Regions from separate parts of the Rhizobium sp. CAU 1783 genome, predicted to be linked through region 2. Evidence: predicted binding sites of a transcription regulator. Region 2 holds the regulator's gene; each other region holds the start of a gene.

Region 1 (9,673 bases), 420 kb from region 2:
TTTCGGCGGGCGCAGCACGACGAGCCTCGAACAGACAGGACTTGGCGGTGCGGCCCACCTCGTCCATTTCCACATTTCGGACTCGCTTGCGGGTGTCCGGCACGCACGGCGCTACTACGGCGCGCTGATGGCCGGGCGCTCCATTCCCGCCTCCGAACACACGACGATGACGGCTTGGGGCCAGAGCCGGGAGACCGATGCCTTCTCCAACATGATCGACCGTTTCGCACGCTTCGGCGCCTATTCGGTGGTGTCGGACAGCTACGACCTCAACAACGCCGTCGCCGAAGTCTGGGGCAAGACGCTACAGACCAAGGTCCGCGCGGCCGGGGCGACACTGGTCGTGCGCCCGGACAGCGGCGATCCGATCGACACGCCGGTGCAGGTGGTCGCGCAGCTCGCCTATGCCTACGGTACTCATCTCAACGGCAAGGGCTTCAAGGTGCTGGATGACAATGTCCGGGTGATCCAGTCCGACGGGGTGACGCATCAGGATATCCAGATGATCCTCGGTCGGCTCGAGGCAATGGGCTTTTCGGCGGAGAACATCTCGTTCGGCATAGGCTCGACGCTGCTACAGAAGGTGAGCCGCGATACGCTCTCCTTCACTTTTCGCACCAGCGCCATGCTAGCGTCCGACGGAAACTGGCAGACGATCGGCCGGCGTCCGGCCAATCCGCGCGAAAAGGTGCCGAGCGGAGGCCGGCAGGCTGTCTATCGCGACGAGGGGGAAATTGCCGGCGTTCCGCTGGAAGAGCTCGGACTCCGGGAAAACCTTCTGGTGCCGGTTTGGGAAAACGGCCGTCTTCTCAAGGAATGGAGTTTCGAGGACGTGCGCAGGCATGCCTTCGACGCCATGCCGCACTGAGTTTCAGGGCGAGATGTTCCTGAACATCCGGTAGAGGCCGTTATCGTCGGAATTGACGGCCGAAATCATGTCGACGGGCGGGACATAGCTTTCGGTGTGTTCCAGCGCCACCGCATCGAGCCAGGTCGCCGGCACATAGGCGGCTTTTGGCTCCTCGGGTGCGGCATACTCTTCCTCGTCACTCCATTGCTCCGCCGCCCCCGCAAATGCCGGGGTGTCGGCCTGGTCGAGCCATTCGCCAAAGATATCGCCGGCCGGGCCGTCTGCGGAGAACCTGCCTTCAGGCGGGGCCGTTCCGCTACGCAACACGCTGTCCAAAAGTATGCTCGATGCTTCCATCGTGGCCGCATTCACATCGCTAGTTCGAGGCTGACGAAGACACGGAAAATCTACCCTCCGTGTCCGCGCGAACATCATGCGACGAAGTGCTTAAGAAAGCTTAATTGACGATCGGCAAATTGAAGGCCTCTTGAACCCGTCGAGGATGACGGCCATCCTGGGAGCGTTGCCTCAGGAAAACCGAATGAGCCTTCGCCCGCCCTCCTCTCTGTCACCTGGCCGATCCGGAACGCTCTCCGCGCTGGACTACGAGCTTGCGGTGGAAAAGGCGGACGCGCTGGCCCGTGCCGGCCGCAGGGTGGAGGCGGAACTTGAGGCGCTAGAGAAAGCGAGATCGCAGGCCCTCGACATCGGTGGCCTCCTGAACGAAGCGGCCGATGCCGTGTTTGCACTGTTCATCCAGCGCGAGCTTTGCGGCATGCGCGATCAGGCCGATGCGATCCGCCGCTACGCCATTCCCAAGGATGTGGTCGCCCGGCTCGGGGTCGTTCGCTGATAGGAGAGGGTTCCGAACAGGCGGTCAGCTATGGGCGAAGATGTCCGTTTCTTCCCAACCGAGCAGGTCAAGCTTGGACCGGGTCGGAAGGAACTCGAAACAGGCGTTGGCGTGATCCATGCGGCCGTCGCGAACGAGGCGTGCCGTCAGCTTGTCCCGCAGCGCATGGAGATAGAGGACGTCGGAGGCGGCATATTCCAGCTGGGCCGGGGTCAGCATCTCGGCCGCCCAGTCGGACGACTGCTGCGCCTTCGAGATGTCGACCTCCAGCATCTCCTTCAGATTGTCCTTGAGCCCGTGGCGGTCGGTATAGGTCCGGCTGAGCCGCGAGGCGATCTTGGTACAGAAGACGGGCGTCGTGGTGACGCCGAAGGTGTGGAAAAGCACCGCAATGTCGAAGCGGCCGAAATGGAAGATCTTCTCGCGCTTCGGATCCGCCAGCATGGCGACGAGGTTTGGCGCCTCCTTCTGTCCCGCGGCGATGCGGATGACGTCGGCCGTGCCGTCGCCCGGCGAGAGCTGCACGACGCAGAGCCGGTCGCGGCGCGGCACCAGGCCGAGGGTCTCGGTGTCGATGGCGATCGCGCCGGTATAGCGCGCCGCATCGGCTGCGGAAATGTCACCCTCGTGATAGCGGATCGTCGCGGCCATCCAAATCTCCAGATCGCGGATAATGTCTTGGCGCTGGCTATAGCCCAAAGCAGCGCCAAGCACTACCGCTTTCACCGCAAAGGTGGAGACGTCCTTGCCCGACAATGCGTCTCAGACGGTCGGTCGGCTGACCGGGCCTTCCGGGGTAAGCTCTGTATAGGCGAGCGTCTGATCAAGATGCGCGGCCCTGAGCGACAGGAGCTTCTCGGCATAGCGCAAGCGGGTCATCGCGTAGGCCGGGTCCTCGGCGACATTGACGAGTTCGTTGGGATCCTTCTCCAGGTCGAAGAGCAAGGGCGGCAAGCCGGCGAAATGCACATATTTGAACGCTTTGTCGCGGACGACCGAGAGGTTGCACTGGTTGGAGTGCAGGTCGAAATGCGCTTCCCGCTCGCCGTCGACCACGTCGCGGAAGTCGAACTCGAAGAATGCCGCATCTCTCCAGCCGTCAGGTGCGCCGCCCTGCGTGAACGGCAGTAGGGACTTGCCGTCCTGGTGATTGCGCGGGCGAAGCCCGAGGCGTTCGCAGAGCGTCGGCATGATGTCCGCGGCACTGGTGAATGCATCGACCTGGCGCCCGGCAACATCCGAGGCGGACGGATCACGGATCACCAGCGGGATGTGATAGCTGCCGTCCTGATAGCCGCCCTTTCCGAGGCTCCAGTGATCCCCCATCATCTCGGCGTGGTCGGAGGTGAAGACGACGAGCGTGTTCTCCCACTGGCCGCTTTCGCGCAAGGCGGCGGCGATCCGCCCGAACTGCGCGTCAACCTCCGCGATCATCCCGTAGTAGACGGCGCGAATGCGATCGAAATCCTCCGCAGTCCAGTCGGAGACCGGACCTTCGGCCCCATGGACGAAGCTGGATTTGGTCTGCTGGGACATGGCGTAGCGGGTGAAGGGATGAACCGCCATTTCCTCGGCACGGCTGGCGGCGCGGGCATAGGCCGGTCCGTCGCCGGGGGCGAACATGCTGTTGTAAGGCTCCGGCACGCAGAAGGGAGGATGAGGCCGCAGATAGGAAATGTGGGCGAACCAGGGGCGATCCTGGATTTCGCGCCAGGCGAGAAAGGCGTCGGTGAGGAATGCCGTCTGCGTCTCGTCGGCGCCATAGGCAGGAGCGGCTCCCAATTCGCCGCTGCCATGCACGTCGCGCGTCCAGGCATCTTCGTGACCTCTGGAGCGCAGCCAGCTCAGCCACTGGCGCTCGTGCTCGAGCAGGATCTGGCCGACGGTGAAGCCCGCGAGCACGCCTTCATAGGTGGTCAGGACCGGATCCTGCGCATCAACGGCACGGGGATCGGGCGAAACGTCGGTATAGCCGAAGAGGGTGGGATCGTAGCCGGCGCGGCGGCCGGCAAGCGCCACGTTGTCGAAGCGCGCGTCGAGCGGCGAACCGTTCTGGCAGACGCGATGATTCATCTGATAGAGGCCGGTATAAAGCGTAGCGCGCGCCGGCGAGCAGGGTGCCGCTCCGGCATAATGGCGCCGAAAGAGCACGCCCTCGGCTGCGAGCGCATCGACGTTGGGCGTTTTCACCGCCGGATGTCCGACCGCGGAAAGGCAATCCCCGCGCCATTGGTCAGCGGTGATCAGCAAAATATTCGGCTTCATGAAAATGCTCCGAGGGGAAAAAACGGTACGGGCACAAGATACCGCCCGGCGACGGCGCAGTCTCATCGCCTTCGATCAATATGCAAATGAAAATACGATGACAGCGACGTAAAATTCCGTCCACCGCGTATCACGGCCGACCCCAGCGCCGAACAGAGTACTGGCACGCTCGTGAACCGTCACATTCCCTTTATGAACAGAGACCATAGGCAGGATCGAATCTTTCGGGGTTCCGGCGCGCGATGCGCCGGTTCGGTGCAGCCTTCGGACAGACGGGGAAACGTCATGGCCACTTATGATCTTGCCGTCATCGGCGCCGGCATTGTCGGCCTCGCCCATGCGCTGGCTGCCGCGCGCCGCGGCAAGAAGGTGGTCGTGATCGACCGCGATGCCCAGGCGAACGGCGCCTCGGTGCGCAATTTCGGATTCGTGACGGTCACCGGCCAGGGCGCAGGCGACTGCTGGACCAAGGCGCGGCGCGCCCGCGAGATCTGGGCCGGCCTTGTCGGAGATGCCGGCATCGCCGTCCTGCAGCGGGGCATGATCCTTGCAGCGCGGCTCGAGGAATCGGAAGCCGTCATCGACGCCTTCCTGCGCACGGAGATGGGGGAAGGCTGCCGAAGGATGGGACATGAGGAAGCCAGCGGCTTCGTTCCGGCACTTCGCGCCCCGGCAAGCCGATGGGTTCTCCACAGTCCGCACGAGGTACGCGTCGAATCGCGAACCGCCATTCCGCTGCTGACCCGCTATCTTGCAGAGAGGCATGGCGTCGAGTTTCGCTGGGGTACCACTGTCACCGCCGTCGAGCCGCCTCATATCGCCACCTCGCAGGGTCTCGTCGAAGCCGAGGCGGCGGTGGTTTGTCCCGGTGACGACTTCACGGCACTCTTTCCCGAACGAGTTGCCGCCTACGGCGCGACACGGTGCAAGCTGCAAATGCTCCGCGTCCAGCCGACTGCACCGCTCGACTTCAAGACAGCCGTGATGTCGGATCTCGGGCTCGGCCGCTATCTCGGCTATTCAGAACTGCCGGAGGCGGAACGGCTGAAAGCCCGCCTCGACAGCGACCTTGCGGCGGAGCGGGAGAATGGCATCCATCTGATCGTCACACAGTCGGCTGACGGATCGCTGGTCGTCGGCGACAGCCATCATTACGCCGCGACACCCGATCCTTTCGCATCCGAGGCGGTTGACGATCTGATCCTCGGCGAACTCGACCGCGTGCTCAATCTTCCAGGACGCCGTATCCGTGAACGCTGGGTCGGCACCTATGCCTCGGCGAAGAACTGGCGCTTCACCGACAAACCATCTGATTCTGTTCGCATCGCCGTGGTCACCAGCGGGTGCGGTGCCTCAACCGCTTTCGGGATCGGCGAGGAAACCATTGAGGATCTTTACGGGAGGACAGCATGAGCAAGTTCAAGGCAGTGATCTTCGACTGGGCCGGGACGATGATCGACTTCGGCTCCTTTGCACCCATGGGTGCCTTCGTCGAAACCTTCGCCAAGTTCGGCGTGGAGGTGACCATTGCCGATGCGCGGAAACCGATGGGGCTGCCGAAGCGGGCGCACATCGCCGCAATGCTCAACGAACCCCACATCGCCGCCCGCTGGCAGGCGGCCCGGGGTCATGCACCGGACGACGCCGCCATCGATGAAGTCTACGCACTTTTCGTGCCGCTCAACGAAGAGGTGGTCGTCGACTATTGCGAACTCATACCGGGCGCGCTCGAGGCCTGCGCCTATCTTCGAGCCCGCGGCATCAAGATCGGCTCGACGACCGGCTACACGCGCTCGATCATGAAGCGGGTCCTGCCGATCGCCGCGAAGCAGGGCTACGAGCCCGACAATCTGATCTGTGCGGACGACCTGCCACTCGGCCGGCCGACTCCAATCGGCATGTATCAGTGTTTCGTGGACCTGCTGGTCTATCCGCCGCAGGCTGTGATCAAGGTGGACGACACCGTACCCGGCATCGCGGAAGGCGTTGCCGCTGGATGCGTAACGGTCGGCCTCACGCTCTCGGGTAACGAAGCCGGGCTGACGCCTGCCGACCTTGCCGCTCTCGACCCCGCGGAACGTCAGGCCTTGCACGAACGCATCGGTACGATGTTGAAGGAGGCTGGGGCGGACCACGTCATCGAAACGGTCGCCGATTTGCCTCGACTCCTCGACACACTGGGCGCGTGAAACCTCGCATCGCCTGCCGGCAGTGGCCATCGCTGCGCAACCGCGCAAATTAAGACGGATTCAGCCCAAGTGTGATGAAAATTCAGGCAGAGAGTGTTATCTTCTCGCCAGAATATGTTGGCTCCAGCCGATCCCGATCCTTGTGACGAGCGGAGCCATGCACAAATCGCACTGCTGCATTGCAGCAACGAAGATAGCAATCCGCCAGCGATGCCGCTATATTTCAATCATCGAAGCGGTGCACTCCTCCTCCCAGCGCCGCTAGATAGGATCGGCAATACTCCTCCTCCCAATTGCCGATCAAGTTTAAGAGCCTGGCGCACCTCCTCCCGCGCCGGGCTCTTTTCATTTCCGGACCCGATATCCCAGCCACATCATTCATGTAATCTATGATCGCCATTGCAGCGATCTATTTGAAAAATGTCCTCGCCTGAAGGATGCTCTGTGAAACCGCGCCAAGTGCGATGGATGCGTCGCCCGCGACGTTCCCTTCCGGAGACCGACCGATGGCATTGCCCAAGACATTTCCCGATTACGGCCTGGATGCCGCGCAGAGGCACAAGGCGGTCCGCACCCACTACTACGAGTATCCGGGCATGGACGGCGAACGAGGCGAGATCTGGTGCTACTCGGATCGCTTTTCCTATGCGCCGGGCGAGACGGTCACCCTCTTCGTCAGTTCCACCGCTCCTGCTTATGACCTCCTGGTGGCCCGGGACGGAGCCACGGATACCCTCGTCCTCACGCGGCAAAATCTCTCGTCCCACTGGCAGGAGACCCCTGAACACTGCTCCGTCGATGGCTGCGGCTGGCAGGACAGCTTCTCCTTCGCCATCCCGGAAGACTGGCCATCAGGCGCCTATCGCCTGACGCTGACGGCCGAAGGGCGCGATGGCGCGCCCATCCGCTGCCACCACCTTTTCATCCTTCGCCCGCCGGTGGCGCGCCGGCCGGGACGGATACTGCAGATCGCGGCGACAGGCACCTGGACGGCCTACAACACCTGGGGCGGTTCCAATCATTACGAAGGCATCACCGGGCCTGACCGCAACCAGTATTCCGTGCGTGTCAGCACACAACGGCCATGGTGCCGGGGCTTCGTCGTGTTGCCGCCCGAGGCGCCTCGCGTGCCGCTCGAAGTCGACATGCCGCCCGGCACCGTGCCGCGCTATCCGCATATGGAATGGGCCTATGCGACGGGGCATTCCAAGAAATATGCCTCGGCGGGCTGGGCAAGTTATGACAGCCACTTCTTCCGCTGGGCGGAGAGGGCCGGCTATGGCGTGGATCTCGCCACCCAGCACGAGTTGCATTTCCATCCGGAACTGCTGGAGGGCTATGATTGCGCCGTCTTCGTCGGGCATGACGAATACTGGACGTGGGAAATGCGTGACGCGGTCGACCGTTTTGTCGAGCGCGGCGGGCATGCCGCCCGGTTCGCCGGCAACTTCATGTGGCAAACGCGCCTCGAGAACGAGGGTACGCAACAGGTCTGCTACAAATATCGCGCCCGTTCCGAGGATCCCGTCTACCAGACCGGCGACACCAGCCGGGCGACGAATTGCTGGGAAGCACCGGAAATCGGCAGGCCGGGATCGGCGACCTTCGGGCTCAACTCCTCGAACGGCGTCTATGCGGGCTGGGGCGGATGCGCGCCGCGCGGCGCGTGCGGCTTTCCGATCTACCGACCCAAACACTGGGCCTTTGCCGGAACCGGCCTGTTCTACGGCGACCTGCTCGGGGCAAACAGTCATATCTACGGCTATGAAGTCGACGGACTGGATTACGAGATCCGTCACGGCAGGCCCTATCCGAGCCCGACAAGCGGCGCACCGCAGGGGCTCGAAATCCTCGCTCTCGGCATGGCAAGCCAGGTGGAGGAAGCCGACTTCCTGTCGATCGAGGACCAGTTCTTCGGCGACGAGGACGGCCGCTTCATCGCGGAAACCCTTTACGGTGAGGCGAGCGACGAGAACCTCGAAAAGGTTCGCTATTCCAACGGAATGATCGTCAACTTCCCGAAGGGCAAGGGCGAGGTCTTCCACGCCGGTACCTGCGAATGGGTTGCCGGGCTTCTGCGACGCGATGCCATGGTCGAGAAGGTGACACACAACGTGCTCGAGCGAGCCATCAACCCCTCCAGGCGATAGCGGGACACCATGAAATCGAAAAAGGTCATCATAAGCTGCGCGGTCACCGGCTCGGTCCACACGCCGTCGATGTCGCCCTATCTTCCGGTCACCCCGGAACAGATCGCCAGCGATGCGATCGCAGCCGCCCAAGCCGGCGCCGCGATCCTGCATCTGCACGCCCGCGACCCCGAGAACGGGCGACCATCGGCCGATCCCGCCGTCTTCATGCAATTCCTGCCTGTCATCAAGCAGGCCTGCGGCGCGGTCATCAACATCACCACCGGCGGCTCCTCCCTGATGACGCTCGACGATCGGCTGGCCGCCGCGCTACGCGCAGAGCCGGAAATGTGCTCGCTCAACATGGGATCGATGAATTTCGGGCTTTACCCGGCACTCGACCGGCCGCGCACGTGGCAACACGAGTGGGAACCGCAATTGCTGGAAGCGACACGCGGGACGATCTTCAAGAACACGTTTTCCGATATCGAAGCGATTCTCAAACGGCTCGGCGAAGGCTGCGGAACCCGTTTCGAGTTCGAATGCTACGACGTTGGCCATCTCTACACGCTCGCGCATTTCCGTGATCGCGGACTGATCTCCGGAACACTGTTCATCCAGTTCGTCTTCGGCGTGCTGGGCGGGATCGGCACCGATCCGGACAATCTAGCCCATATGCGACGCATCGCCGACAAGCTGTTCGGGGACGACTACCGCTTTTCCGTCCTGGCGGCCGGCCGCCAACAGATGCCGATGACCACCATGGCGGCCACCATGGGCGGCCATGTCCGCGTCGGGCTCGAGGACAGCCTCTATGACGGGCGGGAACTCGCCCGATCGAATGCCGACCAGGTCCGCCGTATCGTGCGCATTCTCGACGAGCTGTCGCTCGAACCCGCGACACCGGACGAGGCACGTGCCATGCTCGGCCTCAAGGGCGCCGACCGGGTCGCCTTCTAGGAGAAAGCATGGTCGACGATATATCGCTGACGATCCGCCAGGCACTGGCTGGCGACGTGGAGACGCTGCACGCGGCCCTGCTCGCGCTTGCCCGCCACACCGGCGACGAAGGGAAGATGGAGAGCACGCCGGTCGACCTCCTGAAGCACGGTTTCGGCGAACGGCCGGATTTCGAGGCGCTGATCGCAGAAGTCGACGGCCGGTTCGCCGGCATGTGCCTGTCGTTCTGGAGCTTTTCCACCTGGCGAGGACAGCTCGGCATCTATGTTCAGGACCTTTACGTGGATGATGCCTTTCGCGGACGCAAGATCGGCGAGCGATTGCTGAAAGCGGCTGCCGCCCGTGGCCATCAACGCGGCGCCCGCTATCTCCGACTGTCGGTCGACACGGCCAACCTGTCAGCCCAGGCCTTCTACGAACGCGTCGG
Region 2 (9,673 bases):
CTCGCCACCAGCGTCTCGGACGCATGAAGATCCAGCAGCTCCTGATCGCCGAGCAGTGCCTGGCCAATGCGGAAACGGATCTGCGACAGCCTGGAACCGCGCCGGACAATCACCGGGAAGGTGCGCGGGGAAATCTCCAGATACAGCGGGCCCTTGTATCCGGCGGGGATCTTGTCGAACTCCTGGGCGTTGTCGACCATCACGCGGGTGAAAATGTCGAGGCGGCCGGTCGAGCTCTTCGGATTGGCGGAAGCGGACATCCCTGCGGGCAGGTCGAGCGCCTCCATCAGCGGCACGATGTAGACGCACCCGGTTTCCAGGACAGCCCCGTGCTCGAGGTCGATCTCATGCAGGGTCAGGCGCTCCAGCTTCTCGGCCACGGTATGCGCCCGTCCGGGCATGAAGCTGGCTCGCACGCGCAGCGCCTTGGCGCCCAGCCTGAGGTCGAGACTGGCCGGCTGGATCTGGTCTTGATCAAGCATCCTCTCGCTCGTCAGCCGCCCTTCGCCAAAAAGCGTGCCGATGGCTCGGTCCGAGAGAATGCCGGTGGTCCTGATCATGTCGTTTCTTCCTATTTGGGATCGACAAAACCAAAGTGGAGGAATTGACGCAAGCCTGTGATGGGCGTATGGCAAGCTTATCCCGTGGTGATTTGGCCGGTCGGCTTGCAGCCACGTTAAACAAATGGCTAAAGAGACCGGGTGCTTGAAACCGGTCCGATTTCGCGACCGGTTTTTTTGTGTTCGAAAGGCTTGAGTGGCATGAGCAAGAACTGGCGCCCGGCAACCCAACTGGTCCATGGCGGAACCCTGCGCTCGCCCTACGGCGAGACGTCCGAGGCGATCTACCTGACCCAAGGCTTCGTCTACGAAAGCTCGGAAGCGGCCGAGGCGCGCTTCAAGGGCGAAACCGACGGCTACATCTATGCCCGCTACGGAAGCCCGACCAACGACATGTTCGAAAAGCGCATGTGCCTGCTGGAAGGCGCCGAGGACGCCCGCGCAATGGCGTCCGGCATGGCTGCCGTCGCCGCCGCCGTGCTCTGCCAGGTGAAGGCCGGCGACCATATCGTCGCGGCCCGCGCGCTGTTCGGTTCCTGCCGCTACGTCGTCGAGACGCTTGCGCCGCGCTATGGCGTCGACTTCACGCTGGTCGACGGACGCGACCTGAAGAACTGGGAAGCGGCGGTCCGCCCGAACACCAAGGTGATGTTCCTCGAAAGCCCGACCAATCCGACGCTCGAAGTCGTCGACGTGGCCGGCGTCGCCAAGCTTGCCAACCAGGTCGGCGCCAAGCTGATCGTCGACAATGTCTTCGCAACCCCGCTTTTCCAGAAGCCGCTCGAACTCGGCGCCCATGTCGTCGTCTATTCGGCGACGAAGCACATCGACGGCCAGGGCCGCTGCCTCGGCGGCATCGTGCTCTCGTCGAAGGAATGGATCGACGAAAACCTGCACGACTACTTCCGCCATACAGGCCCGGCCATGTCGCCGTTCAACGCGTGGACGCTGCTCAAGGGCATCGAGACCCTTCCGCTGCGCGTCAAGCAGCAGACGGCGAGTGCCGCGGCCATTGCCGACTTCCTCGCAGAGCAGCCGCAGATCGCCAAGGTGAGCTATCCAGGCCGCGCCGACCACCCGCAGGCCGACATCATCGCCAAGCAGATGACCGGCGGCTCGACGCTCGTCTGCTTCGAGATGAAGGGCGGCAAGGAAGCTGCCTTCAAGCTGCAGAACGCGCTCGAGGTCATCAAGATTTCCAACAATCTCGGTGACGCCAAGAGCCTGATCACGCACCCGGCCACGACCACGCACAAGAACCTGACCGACGAGGCACGAGCCGAACTCGGCATGTCCGGCGGCACGGTTCGCCTGTCCTGCGGCATCGAGGACACGCAGGACCTGATCGAGGATTTTGCCCGCGCCCTGAAGTCGGTAAGGGCCTAAGTCGAAGGCCGGACGAAGACAAAGACCCAAAAAAGTCCGGGCCGCAAACGCCGCGCCCGGACCGCGTTCTTAACGTCAATCATTAGCTTTAACGACAAAAACGCAAGGCCGTGGACGGTTCGACCGTCTAACGGCCTTGTTTTTTCCGCATTGCGTTACATGCTGTATGCTATGCCTAGCAGAGCTTTAAGAAGGTCCAGTGGATGTATCGTGCCCTGACACGCGATATCGAAGTCAGTGTCGAACCCTATTACCTGGAGGAGCAATCCGACCCGGAAGACAGCCGCTATGTCTGGGGCTACCGTATCGTGATCGCCAACCACTCTTCCAAACCCGTACGCCTGACGCACCGCTACTGGCACATTACCGACCAGAATGGCCAGGTGGACGAGGTGAATGGACCGGGCGTCATCGGCGAGCAGCCGCGCCTTCGTCCGGGCGATACCTATGAATACTCATCGGGCTGCCCGCTCGACACGCCCTCGGGCATGATGTTCGGCCACTACCAGATGGAAACCGACGACGGCGACGTCTTCGACGTTGAAATCCCGGCCTTTTCGCTCGATGCGCCGGGCATGCTGCGCGTCCTGAACTGACAGAAGAGGCGGGACACGTGGTTCCCGCCCCTCCATTGTCGTGAGCCACTCAGGCGCTCAGCACTTCCTGCGCTTCATAACGGTAGCTCGACGAGCAGAACTCGCAGGTGACCGTGATCACACCGTCGGTCTCGCTGGCGGCGATCTCCTCTTCCGAGAAGTTCCCCAGCACGCCCTTGATCTTGTCGCGCGAGCAGCTGCAACGATCGTAAACGGCATTCGGTTCGAAGACGCGTGCACCGCGTTCATGGAACAGCCTGAAGAGAAGACGTTCCGCGCCGATCTGCGGATCGGTCAGTTCATCCGCATCGATCGTCTCGACCAGCATGCGCGCTTCCGCCCATGCGTCGTCTTCCGAGAGGGCGGAACCACCCTCATCGCCGTCACCGCCGTGAAGATCCGGCTGGCGCATGCGCTCCGGCGCTTCCGGGAGGAACTGGGCGATCAGGCCGCCTGCCCGCCAGCTGCGGCGCGGGCGCCCTTCGGCGTCACGGTCGAAGAATTCGGCCACGCCGAGACGTACCCGCGTCGGGATCTGTTCAGACTGGCGGAAATAGACGCCGGCGATGTCCTCGAGCGAAGCGCCATCGAGCGGAACGATGCCCTGATAGGGCTGCATGAAGTTGCCCTGATCGATGGTGAGTGCGAGCACACCGTTGCCAAGCAGTTCTTCCGGAGAAGTCCGACCGGCATCAATCGCTTCGGCAAGACGCTCTTCGTCGAAACGAGCATAAGCGCGCACGTTTTCGGGCGTGGTGAAGTCAGCGACCAGCAGGTCGACCGGACCGTCGCTCTTGGTCTGCACCGTGAACTTGCCCTGGAACTTGAGCGACGTACCGATCAGCACCGTGAGCACGATCGCTTCGGCAAGCAGCCGGGCGACCGGGGTCGGATAATCGTGGCGTGAGAGGATGGTGTTCAGCAGGGGACCGATCTGCACGGCGCGACCGCGTACGTCGAGCCCTTCCACCTGGAAGGGTACGACCCGGTCATCACCGGCGAAACCGAATTCGCCAAGCTCGGCAGGCCTGTTCGTCATGATTTTACTCCTGGCGCCGCAGCGCTCAAACAACGTGAGGCCCACAGGGGCCTCTTTCTCATCCGCACAAATGGGAAGCGGACCGACAAAGGTCAAGCGCGGCGAGACGTGCGCTCAGCCGCGTGATCCGCCCATGCTCGATGGGTCTGCGCTCAGATTGCGCCCAGGCACCAGGCCAGGATCGACTTCTGCGCATGCAGGCGATTTTCAGCCTCGTCGAACACCACCGACTGCGGACCGTCGATGACATCGTCGGTCACTTCCTCACCGCGATGGGCCGGCAGGCAATGCATGAACAGGGCGTCGGTGCCGGCGTGCTTCATCAGGGCCTGGTTGACCTGGAAGGGCTGGAAGATGTTGTGTCCGCGCGCCTTGTGCTCCTGGTTCATCGATACCCAGGTATCGGTCACCACCGCGTCGGCACCTTCGACGGCTCGTTCCGCATCATGGCACAGCATGATGTTGCCGCCGTTATCACGCGCCCAATTGAGGATCTTGTCGTCGGGCTCGGACCCCATGGGCACGGCCATGTTCATCCGATAGCCGAACCGTGCCGAGCCTTCGACGAGCGAATGCAATACGTTGTTGCCGTCGCCGGTCCAGGCGATCGTCTTGCCCTTGACCGGGCCACGATGCTCCTCGAAGGTCATGATATCAGCCATGATCTGGCACGGATGGGTCAGGTCCGTCAGGGCGTTGATCACCGGTACGGTTGCATGTTCGGCCATTTCAAGAAGGCGCGTGTGGTCGGTCGTGCGGATCATGATCGCATCGACGTAGCGCGACAGCACCTTGGCCGTATCGCCGATCGTCTCGGCGCGGCCCAGCTGCATTTCCGTACCCGACAGGAAGAGGGTCTCGCCACCCAACTGGCGCATGCCGACATCAAAGGACACGCGGGTGCGCGTCGACGGCTTTTCGAAGATCATGGCGAGCATCTTGCCGGCCAGCGGCTTGTCGGCAGAGCCGGCCTTGGTCGCCTGCTTGCGGGTCTTTGCATCCTCCAGGATCAGGCGCAGATCGGGCGCCGTCATGGCCGAGAGGTCGAGAAAATGCTTCGCGGATGCCATTTCTTGCTTACCTGCCTTCGTTCTGAGCTGTTACAGCGAGCTTCTCGTGGAGGTGCTCAGCCGCTTTTTCGATGCGCGCCAGACCTTCGCGCGCCTCTTCTGCCGTCGTGACCAGCGGCGGAAGCAACCGGATGACGTTGTCGCCGGCAGGTACGCCGAGCAGATGCTCGTCGCGCATGGCCATGAGCAGTTCGCTGTTCGGGATCTTTGCCTTGATGCCGATCATCAGGCCTTCGCCGCGGATTTCCTCGATGATATCCGGGAAGCGATCCTTCAGCGAAGCGAGCCCCTGGCGGAAGACCAGCGCGACGTCGCGAACATGGTCCAGGAAACCATCGGCCAGCACGACATCGAGCACGGCATTGCCTACCGCCATGGCAAGCGGATTGCCGCCATAGGTCGAGCCGTGCGTGCCGGCCTTCATGCCGGAAGCCGCCTCTTCCGTGGCAAGGCAGGCGCCGAGCGGGAAACCGCCGCCGATACCCTTGGCGACCGCCATGATGTCCGGCGTGACGCCGGCCCATTCGTGGGCGAAGAATTTGCCGGTCCGGCCGACGCCGCACTGGACCTCGTCGAAGATCAGCAGCAGGTCGTTGTCGTCACAAATTTTGCGCAGAGCGCGGAGGAATTCGTTCGATGCGGCGCGGAGACCACCCTCACCCTGCACAGGCTCGATCAGGATCGCTGCCGTCGCGTCGGTGATCGCGGCCTGAACCGCATCGAGATCACCAAAGGGAACCTGGTCGAAGCCCGGCGCCTTGGGTCCGAAACCTTCGAGGTATTTTTCCTGGCCGCCGGCGGCAATCGTCGCAATCGTGCGGCCATGGAAAGCGCCTTCGAAGGTTATGATGTGAAAGCGCTCGGGATGCCCCTTGGAGAAATGGTAGCGCCGGGCTGTCTTGATCGCGCATTCCAGCGCCTCGGCACCCGAATTGGTGAAGAAGACGCGGTCGGCGAAGGTCGCTTCGGTCAGGCGGCGGCCGAGCGTCTCCTGGCCCGGCACGTCGTAGAGATTGGACAGGTGCCAGACTTTGCCGGCCTGTGCCGTCAACGCCTCGATCAGATGCGGATGCGCGTGGCCAAGAGAATTCACCGCGACGCCGGCGGCAAAATCCAGATAGCGCTCGCCATTCTCAGTGAAGAGCCAGACACCCTCGCCTCGCTCGAACCGCAAGGGTGCGCGCATGTAGGTCTGGTAGAGTGGCGAGGCTTCAGCCATGGCGGAAACACTCCTTCTGGAGAGCGTGACGGAACGGGGCGACTTCGACTTTCCAAACAGGGTCCGAAAAATCAAAAATGCCGCCTTGCGGCGGCGGGTCGCACTATCATCATTTCAGCCTTGCCTGTCAACGAAACAGCGCAGTGCAGCGGAATTTTCGGGTACGCGGAAGTCGCAACGACGGGACTTGAGGAGCCCGGTCGAGATCAACACGGGCAGGTAGCAAGTTGGGGAAAACTTTAAAATCGATTCCCGATGATTCGCCCGACTCTTGTCAGCGAGTCAGCCCGGCACTAGGTTAATAATCAATAAATTGATTGCATGCGGCGGAAATAGTCACCGACAGTATCGAGGCAAGTTTGTTTCGGATTCATCCGAAGCAACGGTGAGCGATTCTGCCATCACACAGCGCGAGCGGCGGAGATATAGCATGAACTGGACTGATGAGCGAGTTGAAAAACTCAAGCGCCTTTGGTCGGAAGGCTTGAGCGCAAGCCAGATCGCAGCACAACTGGGCGGCGTGAGCCGAAACGCCGTGATCGGCAAGGTGCATCGCCTCAACCTCCCGGGCCGTGCGAAGGCCGGCGGCAGCACGACCACGGTTCGCGCAGCAAAGCGTCCGGCGGGAGCGCAGCGCACCCCGAACTACACCGCCCGCAACACCACGACGACCCGCACGGTCACCCGTGCCGCCGGCGCGAACCTGCTCAAGGAAGAGATCGAGATCGACGGCCTGGAGGAGATCCAAATCTCGCGCTCCACCAACGTCGTGCTGCCGATTTCCCGCAAGCTCGCCCTGACTGAACTTACCGAACGCACCTGCAAGTGGCCGATCGGCGATCCGATGAAGGACGACTTCCACTTCTGCGGCTGCGAGTCCGCCGACACGTCGCCCTACTGCAACTACCACGCCAAGCTCGCATACCAGCCGGTGGGTGAGCGTCGCCGGGCGGCCGCAGCGGCAGCCCGCTGAAGGCGCCCGACACACGCCAAGACAAACGAAAAACGGGCCTTACGGCCCGTTTTTTTATTCTGTTGTCAAGAGGTTGACGGAAGCTAGGCTTCCATCGAATAGCCCGCGCCGCGCACGGTGCGGATGACATCCTGCATGTTGGAGAAGTTCAGCGCCTTGCGCAGCCGACCGACATGCACGTCGACGGTCCGTTCGTCGACATAAATGTCATGGCCCCAGACACCATCAAGCAGCTGCGAGCGCGAGAAGACGCGGCCCGGCGACGCCATCAGGAACTCGAGCAGGCGGAACTCGGTCGGACCGAGGCGCACTTCGCGGCTCTTGCGGTGTACGCGATGGGTCTCGCGGTCCAGCTCGATGTCTCCACAGCGCAGGACGCTCGAGAGCACCTCCGGACGCGCCCGGCGCAGCATCGCCTTCACGCGCGCCATCAGTTCCGGCGTGGAGAACGGCTTGACGACATAGTCGTCGGCGCCGGTCGCAAGGCCGCGAACGCGCTCGCTTTCCTCACCGCGTGCCGTCAGCATGATGATCGGCAGGCGCTCGGTCTCCGGGCGCATGCGCAGCCGGCGGCAAAGCTCGATGCCGGAGACGCCCGGCAGCATCCAGTCGAGGATCAGGAGATCCGGGACGCGTTCCTGCAGGCGCAGTTCGGCCTCGTCTCCGCGCAGGATCGTCTCGACCTCGTAGCCTTCCGCTTCAAGATTGTAGCGCAGAAGCACGCTCAGCGCTTCCTCGTCCTCGACGACAGCTATTTTCGGCAGCATCGGTTTCGATAACCTCTCGAATGCGATCGATTATTCGGTGACGGCGCCAACAGTGGCGGTCAGATCTTCCTTCGGTCGCTCACCTTCCGGCTGGGCGCCCGTCGTCATGTAGTAGATCGTCTCCGCGATGTTGGTCGCGTGGTCGCCGATGCGCTCGATGTTCTTGGCGCAGAAGAGAAGATGGGTGCAGCTGGTGATGTTGCGCGGATCTTCCATCATGTAGGTCAAGAGCTCGCGGAAGAGCGAGGTGTACATGGCGTCGATTTCCTCGTCGCGATCACGGATCGACTTGGCCTTTTCGGCCGAGCGCGAGGTGTACACGTCTAGTACTTCCTTGAGCTGGACCAGAGCGAGCTCGCTCAGGTGCTCGATGCCGCGGGCGAGCTTGCGGGGAACGCCGGTCGCCTGCACGGCCATGACGCGCTTGGCATTGCTCTTGCCGAGGTCGCCGACGCGCTCCAGGTCGTTGGCGATACGCAGTGCACCGATGATTTCGCGAAGGTCGGCCGCGACGGGCTGGCGGCGGGCGATGGTGATGATGGCCTTGTCGCCGATCTCACGCTCGGCGGCATCCATGATCACGTCGTCGGAGATGACCTTCTGGGCGAGTGCACCGTCGGAATTCACCAGCGCGCGCACGCTGTCGCCGACCATCTGCTCGGCAAGACCGCCCATCTCGGAGATGCGGCGCATCAGATATTTCAGTTCCTCGTCATAGGCCGAGTAGATATGCGATGAAGACATGTTCGTTTATCCCTGAATTGAAAGAGCGATCACAGCGCGGCGGACATCAGCCGAAGCGGCCCATGATGTAGTCCTGCGTACGCTGATCGTCCGGATTGGTGAACATCTTGTCCGTGTCGTTTTCTTCGACGAGCAGACCAAGATGGAACATCGCGGTACGCTGGGAAACACGCGCCGCCTGCTGCATCGAGTGGGTCACGATGACGATGGTGAAGTTCGAACGAAGCTCGTGGATCAGTTCCTCGACCTTGGCGGTCGCGATCGGGTCAAGCGCCGAGCACGGCTCGTCCATGAGAATGACTTCCGGGCTGACGGCGACGGCACGGGCAATGCACAGGCGCTGCTGCTGGCCGCCGGAGAGGCCGGTGCCGGATTCCTGCAGACGGTCCTTTACCTCATTCCACAGACCGGCCTTCTGGAGGCTCGTCTCGACCACCTGGTCGAGTTCGGCCTTGGTGCGAGCCAGACCGTGAATGCGCGGACCGTAGGCGATGTTCTCGTAGATCGACTTCGGGAACGGGTTCGGCTTTTGGAAGACCATGCCGACGCGGGCGCGCAGTTCAACGACGTCGATCGACGGATCGTAGATGTCCATCTCGTCGAGCGTGATCTTTCCGGTGACGCGGCAGCCGTCGATCGTGTCGTTCATGCGGTTCAGCGTCCGCAGGAAGGTCGACTTGCCGCAACCGGACGGCCCGATCAGGGCGGTCACGGTATGCTCCTGAACGTTCAGGTTCACATCGAAAAGGGCGCGCTTCTCGCCGTAGTAAACGGAGACGTCCTTGCCGATCATCTTGTACTTGGATTCGGTCATTTTCTGATCCAGCGCCTTTTCAACTGCTGCTTCCGACATCATGTTCATGTCTAACTCCCTCTACCAGCGCCGTTCGAAGCGTCGCCGCAACAGAATTGCACCCACGTTCATCACCAGAAGGAACAGGAGCAGAATGATGATCGCTCCGGAGGTTCGCTCGACGAAAGCTCGCTCGGCCTCGTTCGCCCACTGGTAGATCTGAACCGGCAGGGCGGTCGACGGATCGAGCGGCGTGCCCGGATAGTCGGCGACGAACGCCACCATGCCAATGAGCAGCAGCGGAGCGGTCTCGCCGAGGGCGTGTGCCAGGCCGATGATCGTGCCCGTCAGGATGCCCGGCATGGCGAGCGGCAGGACGTGATGGAACACGGTCTGCATCTTCGATGCGCCGAGGCCAAGCGCTGCGGCCCGGATCGACGGCGGCACGGCCTTGAGGGCTGCGCGCGTCGCGATGATGATGGTCGGCAGCGTCATCAGGGTCAGAACCAGGCCACCGACGACCGAG
Region 3 (9,673 bases), on a different contig from region 2:
GCCCATCGTGTTGCAGGTACCGGTCGAGCGCGACATCGAGGCCTCGGCCTCGAGGAATTCCCCCTGCGTCATCTCGCCGGCCTTCACGGCTTCGGAGAACTTCCACAGATGGGTACCGGAGCCGACGCGCTCGCCACGGAAATAGCCGTTCAGCATCGGTCCGCCGGACACCATGATGGTCGGCAGGTCGACGGAGGCGGCGCCCATGAGCAGCGACGGCGTGGTCTTGTCGCAACCGACCAGCAGCACGACGCCGTCGATCGGCTGGCCGCGGATCGCTTCCTCTACCGCGAGTGCGGCAAGGTTGCGGTACATCATCGCCGTCGGACGGTAGGTGTTTTCGGAAGCCGAGAACACCGGAACCTCGACAGGGAAGCCACCGGCCTCCCAGACGCCTGCCTTCACCTTCTCGGCGAGTTCGCGCAGGTGTCCGTTGCAGGGGGTGAGATCCGACCAGGTGTTCATGATGCCGATCACGGGACGGCCGTCGAACAGGTCATGCGGATGGCCCTGGTTCTTTAGCCAGCCGCGGTGATAGATGTTGTCGCGGCTGTTGCCGCCGAACCACTCCTGGGATCTGAGCTTGCGTGGCCAAGCGGCCGGTTTGAATGCGCTCATGGCTATTCTCTGTTCTCTTATCCGAACCTGCCCGCCCCTCGTCGGCGGCCTGTTCAGAGGGTTGTTACGTCGATGGCTTCAGAGCTGGCATGTGCCAGGGGGTTCTTGAGCGGCAGCCCGAACTGAGCTGCCTGGACTTCGAACACATCGCCTTCCTCGGCCTTCATGCCGTCGGCAAATGACAGCGTTGCCGTGCCGAACATGTGCACATGCAGGTCGCCGGGCTGACGGAACAGGCCGTACTTGAAGTGATGGTATTCAAGGTTTGCAATCGTGTGGGACATGTTGTCCTCGCCCGACAGGAACGGCTTTTCCCAGATCACCTGCCCGCCGCGCAGGATGCGCGAGGTGCCCTCGACATGGGCCGGCAGCGGGCCGACCAGCATTTCGGGGCCGAAGGAGGCGGGCCGCAGCTTGGAATGGGCAAGGTAGAGGTAGTTGATCTTCTCGGTGACGTGGTCCGAAAACTCGTTCGCCAGCGAGAAGCCGATGCGGAACGGCGTTCCGTCCTTGCCGATCAGGTAGAAGCCGGCAATCTCGGGTTCTTCGCCACCGTCGAGCGCGAAGGAGGGAGATACCAGCGGCGATTCCGGGGCAACAGCATTGACGCCCGTGCCCTTGTAGAACCACTCGGGCTGGACGCCGGTTTCGCCGGCCTTCGGCTTGCCGCCCTCGAGGCCCATGCGGAACATCTTCATCGAGTCGCTCATGCCGACGGTGTCGGCGTGCATGCTGTCGCGGGCTGAAGCCGATCCGGTATGGGTGAGCCCCGTGCCGGTGAGGAACATGTGGGCGGCATCGGGATGCCGAACCGGGCAGTCAAGCTTACCGGAGGCCGCAAGAGCCGCAAGATCGACGCTGTCGCCGGCACCTGCGCTTTCGATCACGGCCGCCAGCGGCGAACCGGCTTCGACGGCGGCCTTCGCGAGATCATAAGTCGAGGAGAAACCCGGAACGATGTGCGCGGATTCCCCCTGGCGGCAGATCACACCACCGGCCTTCAATTGCGAAAGAAACATGCCCTTACCTCAGACTGCTTTGTTCTTGTTGTACACGTCGAAGAAGACGGCTGCGAGCAGGACCAGGCCCTTGATGAGCTGCTGGTAGTCGATGCCGATACCCATGATCGACATGCCGTTGTTCATGACACCCATGATGAAGGCGCCGATGACCGCGCCGATGATGCGTCCCACACCGCCCGATGCCGATGCGCCGCCGATGAAGCAGGCCGCGATAACGTCGAGCTCGAAGCCTACGCCGGCCTTCGGGGTCGCCGAATTGAGGCGGGCCGCGATAATCATGCCGGCAAGCGCCGCAAGCACACCCATGTTGACGAAGGTATAGAAGGTCAGCCGCTCGGTATTGATGCCCGAGAGCTTGGCCGCCTTTTCGTTGCCGCCCATCGCATAGATACGACGGCCGATCGTCGATCGGGTCGTGACGAAGGTGTAGAAGGCGATCAGGACGCCCATCACGACGAGCACGTTCGGCAGGCCACGATAGGTCGACAGCTGGAAGCCGAGGAAGATGGCGACCGCGCTGATGACCAGCATCTGGCCGGCGAAGAAGACGAACGGCTCGTTCGGCGTACCGTGCTTGTCATTGAGCGCGCGGCTCTTGAGACCCGAATAGACGGCCCAGCCGACAAGCGCGAGGACCGCGACCAGCGCCACGTAGTTCTTGATCAGGCTGGTGGCCGGATCGGTGAACGACAGGAAGTCCGGGATGAAGCCAGTCGACAGCAGCTGGAATTCCTTCGGGAACGGACCGATCGGGCGGCCTTCGAGCACGACATAGGTCAGGCCACGGAACACCAGCATGCCGGCGAGCGTCACGATGAAGGACGGGATCTTCTGGTAGGCGACCCAGTAGCCTTGGGCAGCACCCATGGCAGCCCCGAGGATGAGGCAGAGAGGCACGACCAGCGAGAAGTGCCAGCCCCATTTGACCAGCATGATCGCCGAGATACCACCGATGAAGGCGACGATCGACCCGACCGACAGGTCGATGTGTCCGGCGACGATGATCAGCAGCATGCCGAGCGCCATGATGACGATGAAGGAGTTCTGCAGCACCAGGTTGGTGATGTTGACCGGTTTGAACAGAACGCCGTCGGTCATGTACTGGAAGAACAGCATGATGACGACGAGCGCGAGCAGCAGGCCGTATTCGCGGATGTTCTTCCTGAGATAGTCGCTGACGGAGACTTTCGGGGTTTCGGTGCGGGTGTCGATGGCCATTAGTGTTTCTCCCCCGAGCGCATGATGGCACGCATGATGGATTCCTGGCTCGCTTCTTCCTTCGAGAGCTCGGCGACGATCCGGCCTTCGTTCATGACGTAGATGCGGTCGCAGGTTCCGAGCAGTTCGGGCATTTCCGACGAGATCATCAGGATGCCCTTACCCTCTGCGGCAAGCTGGTTGATGATGGTGTAGATTTCGAATTTTGCGCCGACGTCGATGCCGCGCGTCGGCTCGTCGAGGATCAGGACCTCGGGATTGGTGAAGAGCCATTTGGACAGCACGACCTTCTGCTGGTTGCCTCCGGAGAGGTTGACGGCTTCCTGGTAGATCGAGTGCGAGCGGATCCTGAGCTTCTGGCGGTAACCGGAGGCCACGCTCGCCTCCTTCCGCTCGTCGATGAAGCCGTTCGACGAAACGTCCGACAGATTGGCAAGCGTCGTGTTGTGCATGATGTTGTTATTCAGCACGAGACCCAGATGCTTGCGGTCTTCGGTGACGTAGGCGAGCCCTGCCTCGATGGCCTTCGGGATCGTGCTGACATCGACCGGCTTGCCGTGCATCGTGACTTCGCCGGTAATCTTGTGCCCCCAGGACTTGCCGAAGATGCTCATCGCCGTCTCGGTGCGCCCTGCGCCCATCAGACCGGCGATGCCGACGACTTCGCCGGCCCGGACCTTGAAGTTGACATTGTGAAGGAACTGACGGTCACGATGATTCTGGTGGAAGACGTTCCAGTTCTTCACCTCGAGCAGCGTATTGCCGATCTTCGGTTCGCGCGGCGGATAGCGGTCTTCCATCGCGCGGCCGACCATGCCGCGGATGATCCGGTCTTCGCTCACGTCCGTCCCGTGACAGTCGAGCGTCTCGACGGTGCCGCCATCGCGCAGGATGGTGATCTGGTCGGCGACCTTGCGGATTTCGTTGAGCTTGTGGGAAATGATGATCGACGTCATGCCCTGCTTGCGGAACTCCATAAGCAGATTGAGCAGGGCGTCGGAATCGGTTTCGTTGAGCGATGCGGTCGGCTCATCGAGGATCAGCAGCCTGACCTTCTTCGACAGCGCCTTGGCAATCTCGACCAGCTGCTGCTTGCCGACACCGATATCCGTGATGAGCGTCGAGGGGGCGTCCTTCAGGCCGACCTTAGCCAGGAGGTCCTGGGTCCGCGCAAACGTCGCGGGCCAGTTGATCACGCCGTTGCTGGCGATCTCGTTGCCGAGAAAGATGTTTTCGGCGATCGACAGGAGCGGCACGAGCGCCAGTTCCTGGTGAATGATGATGATGCCGAGATGCTCGCTGTCGGAGATGGTCGAGAAACGACGCACTTCGCCGTCGAAGTGGATTTCGCCCTCGTAGGTACCGGCGGGATAGACCCCCGACAGCACCTTCATCAGCGTCGACTTGCCGGCTCCGTTTTCACCGACCAGCGCGTGGATCTCACCTTCGCGCACCTTGAAGCTGACATTGTCCAGGGCCTTCACGCCGGGAAATGTCTTGGTGATGCCGCGCATCTCGAGAATGATGTTGTCCATGTGCAGAATTCCGGCGCAGGTTCGGCGACGATATCGTCAAGCCGAAGCGCGAGCTCCCTAGTCTCTACGGGAAAAGGGTCCGCGACGCGTCGCGGACCCGAATGTCGATCAGACGATTACTTGTCGATCTGGTCGGCGGTGTAGTAGCCCGAAGACGTGAGCACGTCCTTGGCATTGGCCTTGTCGAGGGCGACCGGCTTCAGCAGGTAGGACGGAACGACCTTCACACCGTTGTTGTAGGTCTTGGTGTCGTTGACTTCCGGCTCCTTGCCCTGGAGCACAGCGTCAACCATCTTGACGGCGACCTTGGCGAGTTCGCGGGTGTCCTTGAACACGGTCGAATACTGTTCGTCGGCGAGGATCGACTTGACCGACGGCAGTTCGGCGTCCTGACCGGTGACGACCGGCATTGCCATGTCGCCCGAGCCGTAACCGACGCCCTTCAGGGCCGAGAGAATGCCGATCGACAGACCGTCATAGGGAGACAGAACGCCGTTGACCTTGGCATCGGTGTAGGTCGAGGACAGCAGGTTCTCCATGCGAGCCTGGGCGACGGTGCCGTCCCAACGCAGCGTGCCGACCTGTTCCATGCCCATCTGGCCCGACTTGACGACGATGTCGCCGCTGTCGATCAGGGGCTGCAGGACCGACATCGCGCCGTCGTAGAAGAAGAAGGCGTTGTTGTCGTCCGGCGAACCGCCGAACAGTTCGACGTTCCACGGCTTGGTGTCGGCGAACTTGGCCTTCAGACCGTCAACGAGGCTGGTTGCCTGGAGAACGCCGACCTGGAAGTTGTCGAAGGTGGCGTAGTAGTCGACGTTACCAGAGTCACGAATCAGACGGTCATAGGCGATAACCTTGACGCCGGCGTCGGCCGACTTCTGCAGGATGTCCGACAGCGTGGTACCGTCGATGGCGCCGATGACGAGAACCTTGGCACCCTTGGTGACCATGTTTTCGATCTGGGCGAGCTGGTTCGGGATGTCGTCATCCGCGAACTGCAGGTCCGGCTCGTAACCGGCTTCCTTGAAAAGCTTCTCCATCGTCTCGCCGTCCGAGATCCAGCGCGTCGATGTCTTGGTCGGCATCGAGATACCGACAATTCCCTTAGTTTCCGCAATCGCCTGCGACGCGAGCATCGAAATGCCCAGTGCGGCAGAGGCAATAAGAGTAGCAATTTTCTTCACGGAATTCCTCCCTTGGCTATACGTCCGGTCCCAGCTCCTTCTGATGACCGAACACTGCGAGAACCGGCGACTGCACGAGCCCCGCCTGATCCGAGGCGAGTCTTAGCGCCGCGAATATACCGATCAAATGATTAGTTTGACTTTCTGCATACCATGAATGATATGTGCGCCATGTCCGATATCCTCGCAAATCGACTGCTCCCGAAGCATTTCAGCCTGATTCGTGCCGTGGCCGAATACGGCCAGCTCAGTCTTGCGGCCAATGCACTGGCGCTCACCCAGCCGGCCGCATCCCGCATGCTGGCCGAAATCGAGCGCCATGTCGGCGCCGCGATCTTCGTTCGCACCCCGAAGGGCATGGAGCCGACGGCGATCGGCAGCGCGCTGGCGCGCCGCGCCCAGAACCTGCTCGAGGAGATCCGCGAAGCTGCACGCGAGGTGGAGGCCATCCGGCGCGGCATGACCGGCACTGTCCGGGTCGGCGCGGTGACCGGCGGCGCGGTCGGCTATGTCGTCCCTGCAATCCAGACGCTGAAGGCGGAGGCGGAAGCGGCGGACATCCATGTCGACGTCGCGCCGAGCGGCGCCCTCATCAACGATCTCCTCGCCGGCCAACTCGATTTCGTCCTCGGCCGCATTCCGAACGGTGTCGACGCCCGGCAGTTCTCAATTGTCGGCGTCCTGTCGGAAGAGGTCGACCTTCTCGTCCACCAGAGCCATCCGCTCGCCTATGCCGAACGGCTGACCATGGCCGACCTCGTCCACTTCCCCTGGGTCATGCAGGCCCCGGGCGCGCCGGTGCGCCAGGCTCTCGAAGGCGTCTTCATCGAACAGGGCGCGGCGATCCCCTCCAACATCGTCAACACCACCTCGCTGCTGGTGATGATCGCGATGCTCGCCGCCTCCAACGCGATTGCCCCGATGTCGCGAGAGGTCTCAGAACTGCTTTGCCGTCACACGACAGGCTCGGGCCTCCTCCAGCTCGACATCGAGCTTCCGATCGCGGTGGCGCCGTATCACCTGATCACGGTCGCGGGAAAACGCATGACCCCGATCGCTGCCCGTATGCGCGAACTGGTCATGTCCGAGTTCGACAGCCGCAGACGCGGATGACTGCCTGCTTTTGCGGCACCGGCCGCGGCAACAGCCGGACGAGGCTTGCAATTTCGCCTCCTTGAGGCAAACTGTCATCCATTCGTCATGAATGCAGGGTTGCGAAGTATCGATGAGCGATCAGCCGGACATAGGGCGCCAGGACATCGAAAGCCCGGACGCCAGCCTTGCTTCGGTTGTCGACCTCCGCGAATACAGGCAGAGCCGCGATCCCCTGCCCGTCACCTTCCATCGACGCGAACTCGACGCCATCCTCTGGATTTACGGACGCATGGTCGGAGAGGGTGAATGGCGTGACTATGCCATCGATCACCTGAAGGAGAAGGCCGTCTTCTCCGTTTTCAAGCGTTCGGGTGAGTATCCGCTCTACCGCATCGAGAAGAATCCCAAGCTCGCCGCCAAGCAGGGCGCCTTTTCGGTGATCGGCGCCGACGGGCGCATCCTGAAGCGCGGCCATGAGCTGAAAAAAGTGCTCAAGGTCTTCGACAAGGCCCTGAAGCTGGTCGACTGACGTCTTAGCCGGAAAAGAGCGTGCCGGGATAACGTGCCGGATCGGGGTCGGTCGTGTCGCCCTCTCCGAGCGTAACCTGCATGAAGACCGTATCGAGCCATTGGCCGAGCTTGAAGCCCGTTCCGTTCAGGGTCCCAACCATGCGGAACCCGCAGGCGCGATGGACGGCGATCGAGGCGAGGCTCGCCCCGCCGATCACGGCGACCATCTGGCGAAAGCCGAGATCGGTGGACTGCTTCACCAGTGCCTCGAGCAGCAGGCGGCCGATCCCACGGCCGCGGGCTTCAGCCGCTATATAGATGGAATCTTCGACCAGCCAGCGATAGGCGGGTCGCGTCCTGAAGGCCGAGGCATAGGCATAACCGAGCATCGCACCATCCTCGGCAGTCGCCACGAGATAGGGATAGCGCTGCCCGGTAATCGCCGAAAAGCGCTTGGCCATCTCCGCTTCATCGGGTGGCGTGAGCTCATAGCTCGCCGTTCCGGTCGACACCGCATCCGCGTAGATGCGGGTGATCGCCGCAATGTCGGAGACGTCGGCGGGTCGAAGGCTGATTGTCATGGGATCACCGTCAGGAGGCAGGAATGATCCACTCTTTCACAGCCGCAGGGGTACTTCAAGCAACACGACCAGAGAAGCCAGACAGGGCTCGGGCCACGAAAAAGCCCGGCGCTTTCGCACCGGGCTCCATTGGTTCGGACATCGCGCCGATCAGCCGTTGATGTCGTTGTCCTTGGTTTCGCGCAGGAAGATCATGCCGATGACAAAGGTGACGCCGGCGATAATGACCGGATACCAGAGGCCGTAGTAGATATCGCCCTTGGCGGCGCTCATTGCGAAAGCCGTTGCCGGGAGAAGACCGCCGAACCAGCCGTTGCCGATGTGGTACGGCAGAGACATGCCAGTGTAGCGAATACGGGTCGGGAACATCTCGACGAGCATGGCAGCGATCGGGCCGTAGACCATGGTGACGTAAATCATCAAGATCGTGAGCACGCCGATGACGCCCGTCCAGTTCACCTGGGCCGGATCGGCCACCATCTTGAACGCACCGGCGTTGGCGATGGTGTAGACCGGGACTTCTGCGGCGCCCGCAGCAGCGGCTTCTTCGGCCGTCAGGACCTTGTCGGCAACGAGCTTGCTGGTGGGAACCATTGCCTTTTCGCCCGCACGGATTGCAGCTGCGTCAAGCGAGAGCTCCGAATTGGCGGCGACGAAGCCGTCGAGCTTACTTTCCGGAACCGTTGCTGCAGCACGAACCAGCGGGTAGCCGTTGGCCTGCAGGGCGAGGTTGATGCCCTTCTGCATCTTGGCATCGCTCGCCTTGGCCTGATCGCCGGCCTTGACGGCGTCATAGCTCTCGATCGTCGCATCGCCGATCTTGATCGTGGCAACCGCACCGGCAGGGCCGGCAACGACGTCATAGGGAACCGAGTTCTTGGTCAGCGTCGAGGTCGCGAGGTCGCACGACGTGGTGAACTTGGCGGTACCGGTCGGATTGAACTGGAAGTTGCAGTCTGCCGGATCGGCAGTGACCGTCGCACGGATATTTTCCTGGGCCGTTGCCAGAGCCGGGTTACCGAACTGGGTCATGGCCTTGAAGAGCGGGAAGTAGGTGAGAACGGCGAGCAGGAGGCCGGCCATGATGATCGGCTTGCGGCCGATCTTGTCGGAGAGCCAGCCGAACACGACGAAGAAGAGCGTGCCGATGGCAAGCGCGATGGCGACCATGATGTTCGCAGCCTGCGCGTCGACCTTCAGAACGTTCTGCAGGAAGAAGAGCGCGTAGAACTGGCCGGAATACCAGACCACGGCCTGGCCGGCGACGGCGCCAACGAGAGCGAGGATGGCAACCTTGGCATTCTTCCACTGGCCGAAGGCCTCGGAGATCGGAGCCTTGGAATGCGTGCCTTCTTCCTTCATCTTCTTGAAGGCGGGGGACTCGTTCATCTTCATGCGGATCCAGACGGAAACGCCGAGGAGGAGTGCCGAAAGCAGGAACGGAATGCGCCAGCCCCAGGCAGCAAAGGCTTCCTTGCCCATTGCGGTCTGGATACCGAGAATGATGAGAAGCGACAGGAACAGGCCGAGCGTTGCGGTCGTCTGGATCCACGAGGTGTAGAAGCCACGACGGCCGTGCGGGGCATGTTCGGCCACGTAGGTGGCGGCACCGCCATATTCACCGCCAAGGGCCAGACCCTGCAGCATGCGAAGTGCGATCAGGATGATTGGAGCAGCGATGCCGATCGTTGCCGAGCCGGGCAGAAGGCCGACCAGGAACGTCGACAAGCCCATGATGAGGATGGTGACAAGGAAGGTGTACTTGCGGCCGACCAGGTCGCCCAGGCGACCGAAAACCAGCGCGCCGAACGGACGGACAAGGAAGCCCGCAGCAAAGGCGAGCAAGGTGAAGATGTTACGCGTTGCTTCCGGATACTGAGAGAAGAAGGTCGCGCCAATATAGAGCG

Evidence for each region. Region 2 encodes PhoB, which activates phosphate uptake and scavenging genes when phosphate is short. Its sites were predicted from a motif close to TGTCATNNANCTGTCAT; they were not measured.
Region 1: a site for PhoB is predicted at 4,055-4,071, ahead of ACX93L_RS07130 (TIGR03364 family FAD-dependent oxidoreductase). Genes of this name have one in related genera too.
Region 3: a site for PhoB is predicted at 6,766-6,782, ahead of ACX93L_RS16900 (DUF2794 domain-containing protein). Genes of this name have one in related genera too.

The regions. Positions count from the first base shown of each region.
Region 1 is NZ_JBTOLM010000002.1:79,836-89,508, reverse strand. Features, by position in the region: gene ACX93L_RS07155 (nicotinate phosphoribosyltransferase) at 1-868, shown strand, start outside; gene ACX93L_RS07150 (hypothetical protein) at 872-1,174, opposite strand; gene ACX93L_RS07145 (DUF6665 family protein) at 1,392-1,703, shown strand; gene ACX93L_RS07140 (ribonuclease D) at 1,728-2,354, opposite strand; gene ACX93L_RS07135 (alkaline phosphatase family protein) at 2,466-3,968, opposite strand; gene ACX93L_RS07130 (TIGR03364 family FAD-dependent oxidoreductase) at 4,254-5,381, shown strand; gene phnX (phosphonoacetaldehyde hydrolase) at 5,378-6,157, shown strand; gene ACX93L_RS07120 (N,N-dimethylformamidase beta subunit family domain-containing protein) at 6,664-8,307, shown strand; gene ACX93L_RS07115 (beta-keto acid cleavage family enzyme) at 8,317-9,246, shown strand; gene ACX93L_RS07110 (GNAT family N-acetyltransferase) at 9,255-9,673, shown strand, end outside.
Region 2 is NZ_JBTOLM010000002.1:502,522-512,194, reverse strand. Features, by position in the region: gene ACX93L_RS09245 (2'-deoxycytidine 5'-triphosphate deaminase) at 1-560, opposite strand, end outside; SAM riboswitch at 635-713, shown strand; gene ACX93L_RS09240 (O-succinylhomoserine sulfhydrylase) at 762-1,946, shown strand; gene apaG (Co2+/Mg2+ efflux protein ApaG) at 2,150-2,542, shown strand; gene ACX93L_RS09230 (Hsp33 family molecular chaperone) at 2,592-3,581, opposite strand; gene argF (ornithine carbamoyltransferase) at 3,734-4,651, opposite strand; gene ACX93L_RS09220 (acetylornithine transaminase) at 4,659-5,870, opposite strand; gene ACX93L_RS09215 (GcrA family cell cycle regulator) at 6,301-6,843, shown strand; gene phoB (phosphate regulon transcriptional regulator PhoB) at 6,927-7,610, opposite strand; gene phoU (phosphate signaling complex protein PhoU) at 7,641-8,354, opposite strand; gene pstB (phosphate ABC transporter ATP-binding protein PstB) at 8,401-9,216, opposite strand; gene pstA (phosphate ABC transporter permease PstA) at 9,229-9,673, opposite strand, start outside.
Region 3 is NZ_JBTOLM010000004.1:99,717-109,389, reverse strand. Features, by position in the region: gene araD (L-arabinonate dehydratase) at 1-618, opposite strand, end outside; gene araD1 (AraD1 family protein) at 672-1,637, opposite strand; gene mmsB (multiple monosaccharide ABC transporter permease) at 1,647-2,858, opposite strand; gene mmsA (multiple monosaccharide ABC transporter ATP-binding protein) at 2,858-4,393, opposite strand; gene chvE (multiple monosaccharide ABC transporter substrate-binding protein) at 4,510-5,580, opposite strand; gene ACX93L_RS16905 (LysR substrate-binding domain-containing protein) at 5,752-6,693, shown strand; gene ACX93L_RS16900 (DUF2794 domain-containing protein) at 6,806-7,204, shown strand; gene ACX93L_RS16895 (GNAT family N-acetyltransferase) at 7,209-7,766, opposite strand; gene ACX93L_RS16890 (MFS transporter) at 7,917-9,673, opposite strand, start outside.